4 regions of the Serratia sp. ID 25-353 genome follow, and region 4 is predicted to be linked to each of the others. Evidence: predicted binding sites of a transcription regulator. Region 4 holds the regulator's gene; each other region holds the start of a gene.
What was found. The regulator PurR, encoded in region 4, represses purine synthesis genes. The targets are predictions, from matches to a motif close to CANGCAAACGTTTGCNTG.
Positions count from the first base shown of each region.

Region 1: rbsD (D-ribose pyranase) is a predicted target of PurR. The motif match lies at 1,714-1,731, and genes of this name have one in related genera.
Region 2: carA (glutamine-hydrolyzing carbamoyl-phosphate synthase small subunit) is a predicted target of PurR. The motif match lies at 1,607-1,624, and genes of this name have one in related genera.
Region 3: tusA (sulfurtransferase TusA) is a predicted target of PurR. The motif match lies at 2,095-2,112, and genes of this name have one in related genera.

Region 1 covers NZ_CM139236.1:5,057,763-5,061,973, forward strand. Annotated here, with positions in the region: gene rbsA (ribose ABC transporter ATP-binding protein RbsA) at 1-1,273, opposite strand, end outside; gene rbsD (D-ribose pyranase) at 1,281-1,700, opposite strand; gene kup (low affinity potassium transporter Kup) at 1,872-3,740, opposite strand; gene ravA (ATPase RavA) at 4,024-4,211, shown strand, end outside.
Region 2 covers NZ_CM139236.1:3,526,527-3,530,737, reverse strand. Annotated here, with positions in the region: gene ACYF6X_RS17065 (glycosyltransferase) at 1-292, shown strand, start outside; gene dapB (4-hydroxy-tetrahydrodipicolinate reductase) at 556-1,377, shown strand; gene carA (glutamine-hydrolyzing carbamoyl-phosphate synthase small subunit) at 1,848-2,996, shown strand; gene carB (carbamoyl-phosphate synthase large subunit) at 3,013-4,211, shown strand, end outside.
Region 3 covers NZ_CM139236.1:206,363-210,573, reverse strand. Annotated here, with positions in the region: gene ACYF6X_RS00910 (zinc/cadmium/mercury/lead-transporting ATPase) at 1-1,672, shown strand, start outside; gene tusA (sulfurtransferase TusA) at 1,762-2,007, opposite strand; gene ACYF6X_RS00900 (7-cyano-7-deazaguanine/7-aminomethyl-7-deazaguanine transporter) at 2,228-2,887, shown strand; gene ACYF6X_RS00895 (GNAT family N-acetyltransferase) at 2,929-3,363, shown strand; gene ACYF6X_RS00890 (DcrB family lipoprotein) at 3,444-4,007, shown strand; gene glpC (anaerobic glycerol-3-phosphate dehydrogenase subunit GlpC) at 4,043-4,211, opposite strand, start outside.
Region 4 covers NZ_CM139236.1:1,957,911-1,962,121, reverse strand. Annotated here, with positions in the region: gene punC (purine nucleoside transporter PunC) at 1-39, opposite strand, end outside; gene punR (DNA-binding transcriptional activator PunR) at 163-1,107, shown strand; gene purR (HTH-type transcriptional repressor PurR) at 1,104-2,129, opposite strand; gene cydH (cytochrome bd-I oxidase subunit CydH) at 2,454-2,543, shown strand; gene sodB (superoxide dismutase [Fe]) at 2,605-3,183, opposite strand; gene ACYF6X_RS09320 (C40 family peptidase) at 3,383-4,201, opposite strand.

The sequences.
Region 1 (4,211 bases), 2.0 Mb from region 4:
CGCGCGTCGGCTCATCGAGGATCAGCACCTTCGGCCGGGTCATCAGACCGCGGGCGATCGCCACTTTTTGCTGGTTGCCGCCGGAAAGCAGGCCGATCGGCTGCTCCATCGAGGGCGTTTTGATATTGAACAGCCGGATGAAATCCCCCACCGCCTGCCGCTCGTCAGCCTGTTTCAGGCTGCCGTCGGCGCGGCTGAAGTAGCGCAGCGCAGTCAGCGACATGTTTTCCTTCACCGACATGCCCAACACCAGGCCGTCGCGCTTGCGGTCTTCCGAGATATAGACGATGCCGTTCGCCAACCCGTCCTGCGGCGAATGGGTGACCACCTCGCGGCCGTCCAGGTTGACGGCGCCAGCCTTGCGCGGGGCGGCGCCGTACAGGATCTTCATCAATTCAGTACGCCCGGCGCCCATCAGCCCGGCCACGCCGAGGATCTCGCCGCGGTACAGCGTAAAGCTGACGTCTTCAACGCCGGGACCGGAAAGGTGGCTGACTTCCAGCCGTTTTTCCCCGCGCGGCAAATCAAGGCGCGGGTACTGCTCCTCCAGCTTGCGGCCAACCATCATCTCAATCAGCGAATCTTCCTGCAGCTCGCTCACCGGCCGCTCGGCGATAAACTGCCCGTCGCGGAACACGGTCACGTCGTCGCAGATTTCAAAAATCTCTTTCAGGCGGTGCGAGATATAAACGATGCCGCGCCCTTCGGCCTTCAGCTCGTTGATCACCTTAAACAGCGAGGCGGTTTCGGTGTCGGTCAGCGCATCGGTCGGTTCGTCCATGATGATCACTTTCGATTCGAAGCTCAGTACCTTGGCGATCTCCACCATCTGCTGATCGCCAATCGACAGCTCGCCCACCAGCCGGTGGCTGCTGTAGCGCAGATTGAGACGCGCCAACAAGCGATCGGCCTCGGCATACATGCGCTTCCAGTCAATGCGGCCGAAACGGTTGACGAACTCGCGGCCGAGGAAGATGTTTTCCGCAATCGTCAACTGCGGGATCAGGTTCAGCTCCTGATGAATAATGCCGATGCCCGCTTCCTGCGAATCCTTAGGCCCGTTGAACACCACCTCGTTACCGAGAAAATACTGGCTGCCGGCATCTTTCTGGTAGATGCCGGTCAGCACTTTCATCATGGTGGACTTCCCGGCGCCGTTTTCCCCCACCAGCGCCATCACCTTGCCGGGATAGACACTGAGGGCGGCGCCGGAAAGCGCCTTCACGCCGGGAAAGGCTTTATCAATCCCTTTCAGTTGCAGTAAAGGTTGCATACGCGCCTCAGAAAGTTACGCCGGCGCACAGGATCACGTTCGCATAAGGCGAACACTCCCCACTGCGGATTACCGCCCGGCTGTACTCGGTTTGCGCTTTAAACGCCTGATGGCTGATATAGCGCACGCTGATGGTGTTACCCTGGCGTTGGCCCAGAGCGGTCAGCTCAGCCAACAGTGCCTCGTGGAGCGACGGATTCTGTTTCACGATCTCTTCTGCCAGGATGGCGCTTTCTACCTGCATCTCTTGCGTGACCGCCGCGAACACCTGCATGAAGGTCGGCACGCCCTGCGTCAGCGCCAGATCGATGCGCTGCGTCGCCGTCGGTATCGGCAGGCCCGCATCGCACAGGGTGAGCTGGTCGGTATGCCCCAGCCGGGCAATCACGGCAGACACGTCGGAATTCAGTAATACGCCTTTTTTCATCTTCTCACTCCACCAGCGAAACGTTTCGCTCTTTGAGGGAGTTTAAAAAAACGGCAGGGGAAGGCAACCGGGACAATGCAGAAGTGTGATCGCTATCGAAACGTTTCGTTCACGCACGGGCAATGCACAAACAAAAGGGGCTCAGCCATGCTGAGCCCCTTATTCGGTGGGTTAGATCTCGACCTGCGTGCCGAGCTCGATGACCCGGTTCGGCGGGATCTCAAACTGATCCGGCGCGCGCAGCGCATTGCGGCTCAGGGCGACGAACAGTTTACCGCGCAGGTAGAGGTACCACGGCCGCTTGGTGAGGATCAGCGATTCATGGGACATGAAGAAAGAGGTCTCCGACATGCGGCACGGCAACCCTTCCAGCCCGCAGCGGTGGAACACTTCCTCGACGTTCGGCGTTTCGCGCCAGCCGTAGCTGGCCACCACCCGCCAGAAGGTCGGCGACAGCTGTTCGATGGTCACCCGGCGCACGTTGTGCACGTAAGGCGCATCCTCGGTGCGCAGCGTCAGCAGCACCACGCGTTCATGCAGCACCTTGTTGTGCTTCAGGTTGTGCAGCAGCGCAAAAGGAATGACGTTGGTGGCGCGCGACAGGAACACCGCGGTACCCGGCACTCGCACCGGCGGCGATTTCTCCAGCGAGGCGATCATCGCCTCCAACGAGTTGCCGTGTTCATGCAGGCGGCGCAGCAGGCGGAAGCGCTCGCTCTTCCAGGTGGTCATAATGATGAACATCACCAGCGCCAACGTCAGCGGCAACCAGCCGCCGGAGAACAGCTTCAGGGCGTTGGCGGAGAACATCGGCACGTCGATGATCAGCAAGATGGCCACGATGCCGATCGCCAGGAAGCGATTCCAGTGCCAGTTGTTGATCGCCACCGAGGTGACCAGAATGCTGGTCAGCACCATGGTGCCGGTGACGGCGATGCCGTACGCCGCCGCCAGATTACTGGAGTGTTCGAAGCCGATAATCACCAGCACCACCGAGATATACAGCGTCCAGTTGATCACCGGAATATAGATCTGGCCGGATTCCATTTCCGAGGTGTGAATGATGCGCATCGGCGACAAATAACCCAGGCGCACCGCCTGGCGGGTCAGCGAGAAGACGCCGGAAATCACCGCCTGCGAAGCGATGACCGTCGCCAGGGTCGCCAGAATCAGCAGCGGGATCAGCGCCCAGTCGGGCGCCAGCAGGAAGAACGGGTTTTTGATCGCCTCAGGGTTTTTCAGCAGCAGCGCGCCTTGGCCGAAGTAGTTAAGTACCAGCGATGGCAACACCACGGTGAACCAGGCCAGGCGAATCGGGAACTTGCCGAAGTGCCCCATATCGGCATACAGCGCCTCGACGCCGGTGATCGACAGCACCACTGCCCCCAGCGCGAAGAACGACACCTTCTTATATTCCATGAAGAAGTTGAGCGCCCATTTGGGGTTCAGCGCCTGCAGCACTTCCGGGTTCGAAATGATGCTGCGCGCACCCAGCACGGCCAACACGATGAACCACAGCAGCATTACCGGGGCGAACAGCTTACCGACGCTGCCGGTACCGTGCTTTTGGATAACAAACAGCAGCGTCAGCACCAGAATGGAGAGCGGCACGATATAGGCGTCGAGCGCAGGCGCGGCGATTTCCAACCCCTCTATTGCCGACATCACCGAGATCGCCGGGGTGATTACCACCTCGCCATAGAAGAAGCTACCGCCGATCAGGCCCAGTATCACCAGCACCGCGGTGGTGCGCGCCGAGGTGTTGCGCCCGGCCAGCGACATCAGCGTCAGAATGCCGCCCTCGCCGGCGTTGTCCGCGCGCATCACGTAGGTGAGATATTTGAGGGAAACGATCACGATCAGCATCCAGAAAATCAGCGACAGGAAGCCGAAAACCACGTCTGGACGAACATCGAAGCCGTAATGGCCGGAGAAACACTCTCTCAGCGTATAGAGAGGGCTGGTGCCGATATCACCGTAGACCACGCCGATGGCCGCCAGGGTTACCGCCGATAAGGACTGCTTATGCTCTGCGCTCATAATTCGTTTCTTTATCAGAACATCCGTTAGCGATGCATCCGCATCAGGCAAAATACGGGCTCAAAGATCCGTCACGCCCACCAGAAAGCCGCACAGTATGCACCATTTATGCGGCTTGCCTACCCTTATATCAGAGCCGAAAAATAAACAAAATGTGAACCGGATATCCGGCACAACTTAGAAAAATATTACTAATCAATAAGCTATACCACTAAAAATAATGGTGGTTTATCATCGGATTATCGACCAAGATTGGCTAACTCTCGGACAATGCGACAATTATATGACGCCATCCTCCCTTCTGGCAGAACGAATTTCCCGCCTCAGCAGCGCGCTGGAGAGCGGTCTTTATGAGCGGCAAGAAGCGATCCGCCTGTGCCTGCTGGCGGCGCTGAGCGGCGAAAGCGTATTCCTGCTCGGCCCGCCCGGCATCGCCAAGAGCCTGATCGCGCGCCGGCTGAAGTTTGCCTT
Region 2 (4,211 bases), 1.6 Mb from region 4:
GATCACCAACGGCGGTTACGGCTCGATCAACGCTGCGCTGGACAGCGGCGTGCCGCTGATCGTCGCCGGTACCGGTGAGGACAAGCTTGAGGCGGCCGCGCGCGTGGTGGCCGCCGGCTGCGGCATCAGTCTGCATACCAGCACACCGACCGCCGAACAGATCCTGGCGGCGGCGATGCGCATTCTGCAACAGCCGATCTATCGCCAACGCGCGGCGCTGGTGCGTGAGGATTATGCCCGCCACGACGCGCTGACGGCGATCGCCAACGAAGTGGCGGCCATTACCGCCTGACCTCGCCGTTCTCCCTTCCTAAGGCGCCGTTTTCGGCGCCTTTTTTATGCATTTTTTTGCCATGGAAACTGCATGATTATGTACAATCGTCGCAGGCCGCCAAATCGGTTGAATGTTAATCTCACGACAGCGCCGCTGATGAGAACGGGGGAATATCATAATTTTCTAATTATGAAATGAATCCTCTGGCGACGCTGAAGCGGGGCGGTTACCCTGAATCGATAGCCTAATGGGATAGGCGTCAAATCAAGAAGAGAGCAAGCATGAGTGATTCACAAATCCGCATTGCGATTGCGGGCGCCGGCGGCCGGATGGGCCGTCAGTTGATCCAGGCGGTGCAGCAGGCGGAAGGCGTGTTATTGGGGGCGGCGCTGTCGCGTCCTGGCTCCAGCCTGGTCGGCGTCGACGCCGGCGAACTGGCGGGCATTGGCGCGCTGGGTATCAAAGTGAGCGACAGTCTGGAGAAGGTGGCGAGCGAGTTCGATGTTTTGATCGACTTTACCCGCCCGGAGAGCACCCGGGGCTACCTGGATTTTTGCGTGGCGCACCACAAGGCGATGGTGATTGGCACAACCGGCTTCGATGACGCCGGCAAACAGGCGATCCGCGATGCGGCGCAGCATATCGGCATCGTGTTCGCCGCCAACTTCAGCGTCGGCGTCAACCTGGTGCTGAAATTGCTGGAGAAGGCCGCGCAGGTAATGGGCGACTATAGCGATATCGAAATCGTCGAGGCGCACCACCGGCACAAAGTGGATGCGCCGTCGGGCACGGCGCTGGCCATGGGCGAAGCGATCGCCGGCGCGTTGGGGCGCGACCTGAAAAACTGCGCGGTCTATGCGCGCGAAGGCCATACCGGCGAACGCGATCCGAAAAGCATCGGCTTTGCCACCATTCGCGCCGGCGACATCGTCGGCGAACACACCGCGATGTTCGCCGACATCGGTGAACGGGTGGAAATCACCCATAAGGCCTCCAGCCGGATGACTTTTGCCAGCGGCGCGGTGCGCGCGGCTAGCTGGTTGCATAACCGGGATAAAGGTCTGTTTGATATGCGAGATGTGTTGAATCTTGACCAATTATAATTGATTTGCATACCATCGTGATGTGGTTGTATTGATCATAATTCTATGATAATCGGACAATAATTTTATTGTCCTTTTTTTTAACATGAAAAATGAGGCTTTGGTAAGACTTTGTTGTTTTGATTGTTATTTGTTGGTGTTTATCTTGCTGATCGTCCCGTTTTTATCCGCTGAGTCTCATTTTAGCGTCTTTTTGAGCCCATTCTGGCACCGTTTCCCGTCATTCTTTCCCGCAACCGTTTTCCAGCCCCGGTTTTCTGTGTTTTTATCGCCGCTCAAGCCGCATGAGCGCCGAGAACTGCAAAAATAAAACAAAAAACGGCAGTTTGGGTAGACAAGCCGAGCACTCATCATTAAAATGCGCCCAATTTGCCAAAAATTGGCCTCGCGGACGGTTTTTGCATTGATTTAGATCGCGATATCTGAATTAATATGCAAATATTGTGATTGATTATTCCTCGGAGGATGTTTTGATAAAGTCAGCGCTATTGGTTCTGGAAGACGGAACCCAATTCCACGGTCGGGCCATCGGGGCAGAGGGAACGGCAGTGGGGGAAGTGGTCTTCAATACGTCGATGACCGGTTATCAAGAAATCCTCACTGATCCTTCCTATTCCCGCCAGATCGTTACTCTTACTTATCCTCATATCGGCAATGTCGGCACCAATGCTTCCGACGAAGAATCCTCCGCAGTACACGCCCAAGGCCTCGTCATTCGTGACCTCCCGCTGATCGCCAGCAACTACCGCAACGAAGAAAGCCTGTCCGACTACCTCAAGCGTCACAACATCGTGGCAATCGCCGATATCGATACCCGTAAATTAACCCGCCTGCTGCGCGAGAAGGGCGCCCAGAACGGCTGCATCATCGCCGCCGACTCGCCGGACGCCGCGCTGGCCCTGGCCAAGGCGCAAGGTTTCCCGGGGTTGAAGGGTATGGATCTGGCGAAAGAGGTCACCACCCAAGAGGCCTACAGCTGGCAGCAAGGCAGCTGGACGCTTGAAGGTGACCTGCCTGAAGCCAAAACCGCCGCGGAACTGCCGTTCCACGTGGTGGCTTACGACTACGGCGCCAAGCGCAACATCCTGCGCATGCTGGTGGATCGCGGCTGCCGCCTGACCGTGGTGCCGGCGCAGACCCCGGCCGACGAGGTGCTGAAAATGAATCCGGACGGCATCTTCCTGTCCAACGGCCCGGGCGACCCGGAGCCGTGCGACTACGCCATCGCCGCCATCAAACAGTTCCTGGAAACCGACATTCCGGTGTTCGGCATCTGCCTGGGCCACCAGCTGCTGGCGCTGGCCAGCGGGGCGAAAACCATGAAGATGAAACTCGGCCACCACGGCGGCAACCACCCGGTGAAGGATCTGGACAACAACACCGTGATGATCACCGCGCAGAACCACGGCTTCGCCGTCGATGAAAACAACCTGCCGGCGAACCTGCGCGTCACGCACAAATCGCTGTTCGACCACACGGTGCAGGGCATTCACCGCACCGACAAAGCAGCGTTCAGCTTCCAGGGTCACCCGGAAGCCAGCCCAGGCCCGCACGATGCCGCGCCGCTGTTCGATCACTTCATCGAACTGATTGAGACTTACCGTTCTAACGCCAAATAATCAGGAGCAGTAAAAAATGCCAAAACGTACAGACATAAAAAGCATCCTGATCCTCGGCGCTGGCCCGATCGTTATCGGCCAGGCGTGTGAGTTCGACTACTCGGGTGCCCAGGCGTGTAAAGCGCTGCGCGAAGAGGGTTACCGCGTCATTCTGGTCAACTCCAACCCGGCGACCATCATGACCGACCCGGAAATGGCTGATGCGACCTATATCGAGCCGATCCACTGGGAAGTGGTGCGCAAGATCATCGAAAAAGAGCGCCCGGATGCGGTGCTGCCGACCATGGGCGGCCAGACGGCGCTGAACTGCGCGCTGGAGCTGGAACGTCAGGGCGTACTGGCCGAGTTCGGCGTTACCATGATCGGCGCGACCGCCGATGCGATCGACAAGGCCGAAGACCGTCGCCGTTTCGACGTGGCGATGAAGAAAATCGGTCTGGACACCGCGCGTTCCGGCATCGCGCATACCATGGAAGAAGCGCTGGCGGTAGCCGCTGACGTCGGCTTCCCGTGCATCATCCGCCCTTCCTTTACCATGGGCGGCACCGGCGGCGGCATCGCCTACAACCGCGAAGAGTTCGAAGAGATCTGCGAACGTGGCCTCGACCTGTCACCGACCAAAGAACTGCTGATCGACGAATCGCTGATCGGTTGGAAAGAGTACGAGATGGAGGTAGTGCGCGATAAGAACGACAACTGCATCATCGTCTGCTCCATCGAAAACTTCGACGCCATGGGCATCCACACCGGCGACTCGATCACCGTCGCACCGGCCCAGACCCTGACCGACAAGGAATACCAAATCATGCGCAACGCCTCGATGGCGGTGCTGCGTGAGATCGGCGTCGAAACCGGCGGCTCCAACGTGCAGTTCTCGGTCAACCCGAAAACCGGCCGCCTGATCGTTATCGAAATGAACCCGCGCGTGTCGCGCTCTTCGGCGCTGGCGTCGAAAGCCACCGGCTTCCCTATCGCCAAGATCGCCGCCAAGCTGGCGGTGGGCTACACCCTCGATGAGCTGATGAACGACATCACCGGCGGCCGCACCCCGGCATCGTTCGAACCGTCCATCGACTACGTCGTGACCAAGATCCCGCGCTTCAACTTCGAGAAGTTCGCCGGCGCCAACGACCGCCTGACCACCCAGATGAAGTCGGTCGGCGAAGTGATGGCCATCGGCCGCACCCAGCAGGAGTCGCTGCAAAAAGCGCTGCG
Region 3 (4,211 bases), 1.8 Mb from region 4:
CGCCATCGAAACGCTGATGAGCGTGGCGGCCATCGGCGCGCTGTTCATCGGCGCCACCGCCGAGGCGGCGATGGTGCTGCTGCTGTTTATGGTCGGTGAGCTGCTGGAATCCTACGCCGCCAACCGCGCACGGCGCGGGGTGACGGCGCTGATGGAGCTGGTGCCGGAAGATGCGCTGCTGCTGCAAGGTGCGGAGCGCAAACGCGTGCCGGTCGCCAGCCTGCGTCCGGGCGATGTGATTGAAATCGCGCCCGGCGGGCGCCTGCCGGCCGACGCCGAGCTGCTCAATCCGTTCGCCAGCTTCGACGAAAGCGCCCTGACCGGCGAGTCGGTGCCGGTCGAGCGCCAACAGGGTGAGAAAGTGGCCGCCGGCAGCCTGTCCGTCGATCAGGCGGCGCAGATGAAGGTGATCTCCGAGCCCGGCAAAAACGCCATCGACCGCATTTTGCAGCTGATTGAAGAGGCCGAAGAGCGCCGCGCGCCGATCGAACGCTTCCTCGATCGGTTCAGCCGTTATTACACCCCGGCCATTATGCTGCTGGCCGTCGCGGTGATCCTGCTGCCGCCGCTGCTGTTCTCGCAGCCGTGGGATACCTGGATCTATCGCGGCCTGACGCTGCTGCTGATCGGTTGCCCATGCGCATTGGTGATCTCGACTCCGGCGGCCATTACATCCGGGCTGGCAGCCGCCACGCGGCGCGGCGCGCTGATTAAAGGCGGTGCGGCGCTGGAACAGCTGGGCCAGATACAAACCATCGCCTTCGATAAAACCGGTACCCTGACCGAAGGCAAGCCGACGGTGACCGACGTGCTGCCGATCGGCGCGCGCACCGAACAGCGGCTGCTGCAGCTTGCCGCCGCGGTGGAAGCCGGTTCACATCACCCGCTGGCGCAGGCGATCATCAACCGCGCCGCCGAAAGCGGGACTGAGCTGCCGCTGGCGCAGGCGCGCCGCGCGCTGGCCGGCGTCGGCGTGGAAGGGATCGTGGACGGCAAGACCGTGCTGATCAGCGCGCCGGGCAAGCTGGCACCGGGCCAGCTCGACGCTCAATGGCAGAGCCAGGTAGACAAGCTGGAAAACGCCGGCAAAACGGCGGTGGTGGTGCTGGAAGACGGCGCGCCCATCGGCTTGCTGGCGCTGCGCGATACGCTGCGCGGCGACGCCAAACAGGCGATAGCCGAACTGAACGCGCTGGGTATTCGCGGCGTGATGCTGACCGGCGACAACCCGCGCGCCGCCGCGGCGATCGCCGGCGAGCTGGGCCTCGACTATCGTGCCGGCCTGCTGCCGGAAGATAAGGTCAGCGCGGTCACCGAACTGAGCGAACTGCGCCCGACGGCGATGATCGGCGACGGCATCAACGACGCCCCGGCGATGAAGGCCTCCAGCATCGGCATCGCCATGGGCAGCGGCACCGACGTGGCATTGGAAACCGCCGACGCCGCCCTAACCCACAACCGGCTGGTAGGCGTCGCGGAGATGATCCGCATCTCGCGCGCCACCCACGCCAATATCCGGCAGAACATCACCATCGCATTGGGGCTGAAGGGGGTCTTCCTGATCACCAGCCTGCTGGGGCTGACCGGTTTGTGGCTGGCGGTGCTGGCCGATTCCGGCGCCACCGCGCTGGTCACCGCCAACGCGCTGCGGCTGTTGAAAAAGCGCAGCTAAGTTCGGAAAGCAATACGGGCGCGGCATAGCGCGCCCGTTGTCATTTCGGGGAAAGGGACTTTTCCTTCATCAACACGACCGTGTCGCCGTTATACACCTTTACGCAGCAGATAACGGTATGGCGCCTGCTCGGTCTCCTGCGCCACCAGCGTATGCTCCATAAAGCGGCAGAACCCCGGAATATCGCGGGTGGTGGCTGGATCGTCGGCGATAATCAGCAGCGTTTCGCCGTTGTCCATATGGCGCACGGTTTTACGCACCATCATTACCGGTTCCGGGCAACGCAGGCCCAGCGCGTCGAGCGTCTGGTCTGCCTGGGCAAATAAGTCAGTCATGCAATTTTTCTCGTTCAAAAACGATCGGCGAACGCTCGCCGCATCTCATTAGCGCCTAGTTTACGCCGGTAGTTTTTCTGCGCAAGATGCGTTAACGTTTGCGTTAAATTTAACCATTGCATTGGTTGCGCAAACGCGTATCATGCCGCCGCGCAGCGTTTTTTGCTGTTTTGACAAGACACACTGGGTTCCCTCACCCCACTGCTAAAAAGGCTACAATATGTATTCGTTTACCGCACAGCAGCGCTTCACGGCGTTGGTCTGGCTTTCGCTGTTTCATATCGCCATCATTACCTCCAGCAACTACCTGGTGCAGCTGCCGATCACCGTTTTCGGCTTCCATACCACCTGGGGCGCCTTTACCTTCCCGTTTATCTTCCTCGCAACCGATCTGACCGTGCGCATTTTCGGCGCGCCGCTGGCGCGGCGGATTATCCTGGCGGTGATGGTGCCGGCGCTGTTCATCTCTTACGTGATCTCCACCGTCACCTATCAGGGAGAATGGCAGGGCTTCGCGGCGCTGGGCAGTTTTAACCTGTTCGTGGCGCGCATTGCCGTGGCCAGCTTTATGGCCTACGTACTCGGCCAGATCCTCGACGTTCACGTCTTTAACCGCCTGCGCCAGCGCAGCGCCTGGTGGGTGGCGCCGGCGGCGGCGATGTTCTTCGGCAACATCAGCGATACGCTGGCGTTCTTCTTCATCGCCTTCTACAAGAGCAGCGATCCCTTCATGGCCAATAACTGGGTGGAGATCGCGCTGGTGGATTACAGTTTCAAGGTGATGATCTGCCTACTGTTCTTCCTGCCGATGTACGGCGTGTTGCTGAACATGCTGCTCAAACGCATCGCAGCGCGCAGCGGCAGCCTGCAGCCGAGCTGAGTCGTGTTATTCTGGGCGGCCCTATCCTTTGGAGGCCGCTCATGACCCCAATCGTCCGCACCGCCACGCTCGAAGAAATCCACCGCCTTTACCAACGCATCCCCGAATTCGGCGGCCTGCATAGCCTGGCCGATCTGCAGCGGCGTATCGGTGCCGCCCCCGCCAGCCTGTTGATCGCCGAGATAGGCGGGCAGCCGGCCGGTTTCAAACTCGGTTATCAACGGCAGGAAACGGTGTTTTACAGCTGGCTGGGTGGCGTGCTGCCGACATGCCGTCGCCACGGCGTGGCGCAGGCCTTGTTGGCCGAACAGGAACGCTGGGCGCGGGCGCAGGGCTATCGCCAACTGACGGTCAAAACCCGTAACCGGTTCCGCGCCATGCTGACGATGCTGCTCGCCCATCACTATCAGATTGTTCAGCTGGAAAAGATAGGCGAAGTGGCTGATTATCGGCTATTACTGGAAAAAAACTTGTGACAACATCTGCCTTGCATTTCAACCTGGAATAGGTTGCGATACGACAGTGAATCCCTACCGGAAAGGAAGAAGGAAGCCCGATGCGTAAAGTAGCGAAATTGATGGGTATCAGCCTGCTGGCGCTTGGCCTCGCGGCCTGCGACGGCAACACCAAAGACACCAAGGCAGCGCCAGACGGCGCAGCGGCCAGCGCGCCGGCTGGGCAGCAGGTCAGCCTGCTGGACGGTAAACTGGCGTTCACCCTGCCGGTTGGCATGGCGGATCAGAGCGGCAAGCTGGGCAACCAGGCCAACAACATGCATGTTTACGCAGACAGCACCGGCCAGCGCGCGGTGATCGTCATCCTGGGCGACAAGACCGCCGACAGCCTGGAGACCCTGGCCAAGCGCCTGGAGAATACCCAGCGCGCGCGTGACGCCAACCTGCAGGTGATCACCAACAAAGCGCTCGACGTCAACGGCGTGCCGCTGCGTCAGTTGGACAGCATCATCACCAGCGGCGGTGAAAAAGCTTATTCCTCCGTCCTGATCGGTTCGCTGAACAACAACATGCTGACCATTCAGGTGACGCTGCCGGCGGACAATCAGCAGCAGGCGCAGACCGAAGCCGAAGGCATCATCTCCACCCTGAAGCTGAAGCAGTAATCCCACAGAGGGCCGGCTTGCCGGCCCTTTCGTTTTTACGTCAGCGCCTGCGCCAGCAAGGTGATCGGATGTTCGCAGCGCTTGCTGGTGGACATTTCTATCTGCCATTTGCAGGTTTCGCAGTCGGTCACCACCAGATCCACCCCGCTCTCTTCGATCTGCCGGAACAGCGGCGCGCCGATACCTTGCGAAGTGGCGTAGTTC
Region 4 (4,211 bases):
GCCGGCGAGGTAGAACATAAAGCCAAAGGAATTTCGCATGGTATTTCTCGTTAATATTTTAGTGTCGCAGGTTTTTAGCGCCGGCCAGTGTATCCGGCTGGATCTCTGCTTGTGAAACGGTAATATTTGCAAAGTGCTGTTAAAAAAATTGAAGGCAAAGCGATGTGGTCTGAATATTCTCTTGAAGTGGTCGACGCAGTGGCGCGTACCGGCAGTTTCAGCGCGGCGGCGCAGGAGCTGCACCGGGTGCCGTCGGCGGTGAGCTATACCGTACGGCAGCTGGAGCAATGGCTGGCGGTGCCGCTGTTTGAGCGGCGTCACCGCGACGTGGAGTTGACGCCGGCCGGCGCGTTGTTTATCAAGGATGCGCGAGTTGTTATCAAAAAAATGCTCGACACTCGCCGCCACTGTCAGCAGGTGGCTAACGGGTGGCGCGGCCAGCTGAATATCGCGGTCGACATCATCGTCAAACCGCAGCGCAGCCGCCAACTGGTGCTGGATTTCTACCGTCATTTCCCCGACGTCGAATTGATGCTGCAACCCGAGGTGTTCAACGGCGTGTGGGATGCCTTGGTGGACGGCAGAGCGGACATGGCGATCGGCGCCACCCGTGCGGTGCCGGTCGGCGGCGGCTTCGCCTTTCGCGACATGGGTTATATGAACTGGCTGTGCGTGGCCAGCCCGCAACATCCGCTGGCGCAGTTGACGGGGCCGCTGAATGACGATCAGCTGCGGCCATACCCTTCGCTTTGCCTGGAGGACACCTCGCGCAATCTGCCCAAGCGCGTCACCTGGACGCTGGATAACCAGCGACGGCTGGTGGTGCCGGACTGGACTTCGGCGCTCGACTGTTTGTGCGCCGGGCTGTGCGTCGGCATGATGCCGGCACATCGGGCGCTGCCGCGGGTGCAGCGCGGTGAGCTGACGGCGTTGCAGTTGCAGCAGCCGTTTCCCGCCAGCCCTTGCTGCCTGACCTGGCAGCAGGATAAACCGTCACCGGCGATGAGCTGGCTGCTGGCGTATCTTGGCGATGGGGAAACGCTGAATCAGGAATGGCTGAGCGAGGTGGAACCGGAAGCCGCGCAGGCTTCCGGCGCGAGGGATTAGCGGCGGTAGTCGATGAACGGGCCGTCGGCGACCGAGCGGCGTTCGATCAGCTTCGGATGCACTTCGATCACCTGCGACTCTTCGCGCTTGCTGATAATGCGATCCAGCAGCATGGTGAAGGCCATTTCGCCCAGGCGTTCTTTAGGCTGGTGAATGGTGGTCAGCGCCGGGGTGAAGTAGCGGGCGTTGCGCACGTTGTCATAGCCGATCACGGAAATATCCTGTGGCACCCGCAGCCCCAGCTCGTCGGCCGCGCAGATGGCGCCCATCGCCATGATGTCGCCGCCGCAGAATACCGCGGTCGGCCGCTGTTTTTGCGACAGGATTTGGTGCATCGCCTTGTAGCCGGACTCCGGCTCGAAGTCACCCTGGACGATCCACTCTTCGCGAATGTCGATATGCGCTTCCTGCAGCGCCTTCATAAAGCCCTGATGACGGCCGCCGCCGGTGTTGCGCGACAGCTGGCCCGGAATGGCGCCGATATCGCGGTGGCCGCGCTCGATCAGATAACGGCCGGCCAGATAGCCGCCTTCGAACGCGTTATCGATGATGGTATCGGTGAAGTCGCCGCGCGCGGCGCCCCAGTCCATCACCACCATCGGGATATTACGGTAGTCTTCCAGCATGCCCAGCAGCTGATCGGGGTACTCGGAGCACATGACCAGCAGGCCGTCGACGCGCTTTTGCGCCAGCATCGCCAGGTAGGCGCGCTGCTTGTCCAGATTGTTGTGCGAGTTGCACAGGATCAGGGTGTAGCCCTTGCTGTAGCAGCTGTTTTCCACCGCCTCGATCACTTCGGCAAAGTAGGGCGCTTCGCTCGAGGTGGCCAGCAGGCCGATCGACTTGGTGTGATTGACTTTCAGGCTGCGCGCCACGGCGCTCGGCGAGTAGTGCAGCTCTTTGATGGCGGCCCACACGGCCGCTTTGGTCTCTTCGGCGACGAAACGAGTCTTATTGATGACGTGCGAAACGGTGGTGGTGGAAACGCCCGCGCGTTTGGCCACATCTTTAATCGTTGCCATGTAAGGAATGACTCCTGAACTCACATGTTTACAGCATGTAAGTGTGATGTTAATCGTTTGCCTACGTAGATCCTTCTCCAGAGAAGCGAAAACTGAGTTTTTAGTGTGTTGAAGTCTTCAGCGCTTAGTCAGGAGGGGCATGGATGCCGGTACGCAGTTGTGAACTGCGAATTTTGTCGCATATTGAACAAAAGTGGAAGAGGTAATCGAGATTATAAACCGGGAAATGATAACAAGATTTTATCGGCGAACTGTGGGAAAATGATTTGACGTACTAATTGTGCGCCTTTTATCCTTAGGAAAGCCCATTTTAAAGGAGTTGTCATGGATACCGAATTGAAGATGTCGCTGTTTACCACCGTCTGCGCGTTGGCGGTCATTATCGCTTTCAGCTTCGTTGCCGCGTTGAACTGATTTACCCCCGGTTATAAAAAAGGCGCAGCCTGGCTGCGCCTCATCACCTCAGAACCTGCGCTTACGCCAGGTTTTCCGCGGCGAAGGTCCAGTTGACCAACGCCCAGAAGTTTTCCAGGTATTTTGGACGCGCATTGCGGTAATCGATGTAATACGCGTGTTCCCACACGTCAACGGTCAGCAGCGGTTTGTCTTCACCGGTCAGCGGGGTGGCCGCGTTGGAGGTGTTGACGATCGCCAGCGCGCCGTCCGGTTTTTTCACCAGCCAGGTCCAGCCGGCGCCGAAGTTTTTCACTGCGGCATCGGTGAACTGCTCTTTGAACGCAGCGAAGGAGCCGAAGGATTTGACGATCGCCGCCGCCAGTTCGCCCTGCGGTTCACCGCCGCCCTGTGGCGACAGGCAGTGCCAGTAGAAGGTGTGGTTCCACACCTGCGCGGCGTTGTTGAAGACGCCGCCGTCAGAGGTCTTGATGATCTCTTCGAGCGATTTGCCCTCGAATTCGCTGCCTTTCACCAGGTTGTTCAGGTTAACCACGTAGGTGTTGTGGTGTTTGCCGTAGTGGTATTCCAGGGTCTCGGCGGAGATGTGCGGCTCGAGCGCGTTTTTCTCATACGGTAATGCAGGTAATTCAAACGACATTGCTTCCTCCTTTACAGCGCCATTCGCTTCCCGCCGGGGCGAGAGTCATATGGGCCGTTTTTTATTGTGGTCTTTCAATCTTAACAATTTTCATCATAAAAAACAGGAAGAAAAGCGAGAAATGCGCGTGGGGTGGTGCGATGGGCGAGAGCTTGAACAGGCGGTTGCGACCCAGGCCGCAACCGCGCAGAGCAGGGCATTAACGAATGGTTTTCGGCGTCACTACGCGGCGTGCGCCGATGTAGTGGTTCTGCCAATAGTCATTGTCGAGCTGGCTGATGCGGATCTCTTCGCCGGTGCGCGGCGACTGGATGAATTTGCCGTTGCCCAGGTAGACGCCAACATGGTCCGCCACGCCGCGGTTGTTGATGCGGAAGAACACCAGATCGCCGCTTTCCAGTTCGCTTTTCTTGATCGGCGCCGCGTCGCGCAGGTGATACATTTCGTTGGCGGTGCGCGGCATTTTGATTTTCACCACGTCTTTATAGGCGTAATAGATAAGGCCGCTGCAGTCGAAACCGGTGCGCGGCGAACTGCCGCCCCAGCGATAAGGCTTGCCCATCTGATCCATCAGCTTGGCCATCGCGGTCTGCTTGGCATGCTGGTAGCGTTTTTTGTGCGCCGGGCTGAGTTTTAACGGCTTTTCATCACGCGCCAGTTTGGCGGTGGCCATACCGGCTTCGCGATGGCGACCATAGCCTTTTTTATAGCCCTTTTTCGGCGGGGTGACTTTAATCTTGGCGGTTTTCTGTGCTTTGGCCTTGGGTTTGGCGCTGACGATCTTTTTCGCGCTTTTCTCGCTTTTCGCCTTGGCGGTCTTGGTTTTTTTCGCAGGGGCCGTCACTTTGGCTTTTTTAGCGGCTTTGTCCGCTTTCTTTTTTCTGCGGTCATCGGGCCGCGCTTCATTAGCATGGCTTTTACGCTGCTCGGCGGCAACACGCGCCTGTGGCGCAGCGTGCGCCAAATTGAAGAAGAGCTGCGTAAACAGCAGCGCAAAGAGCGTAAGAATTAAACGCATGTCGACGTCA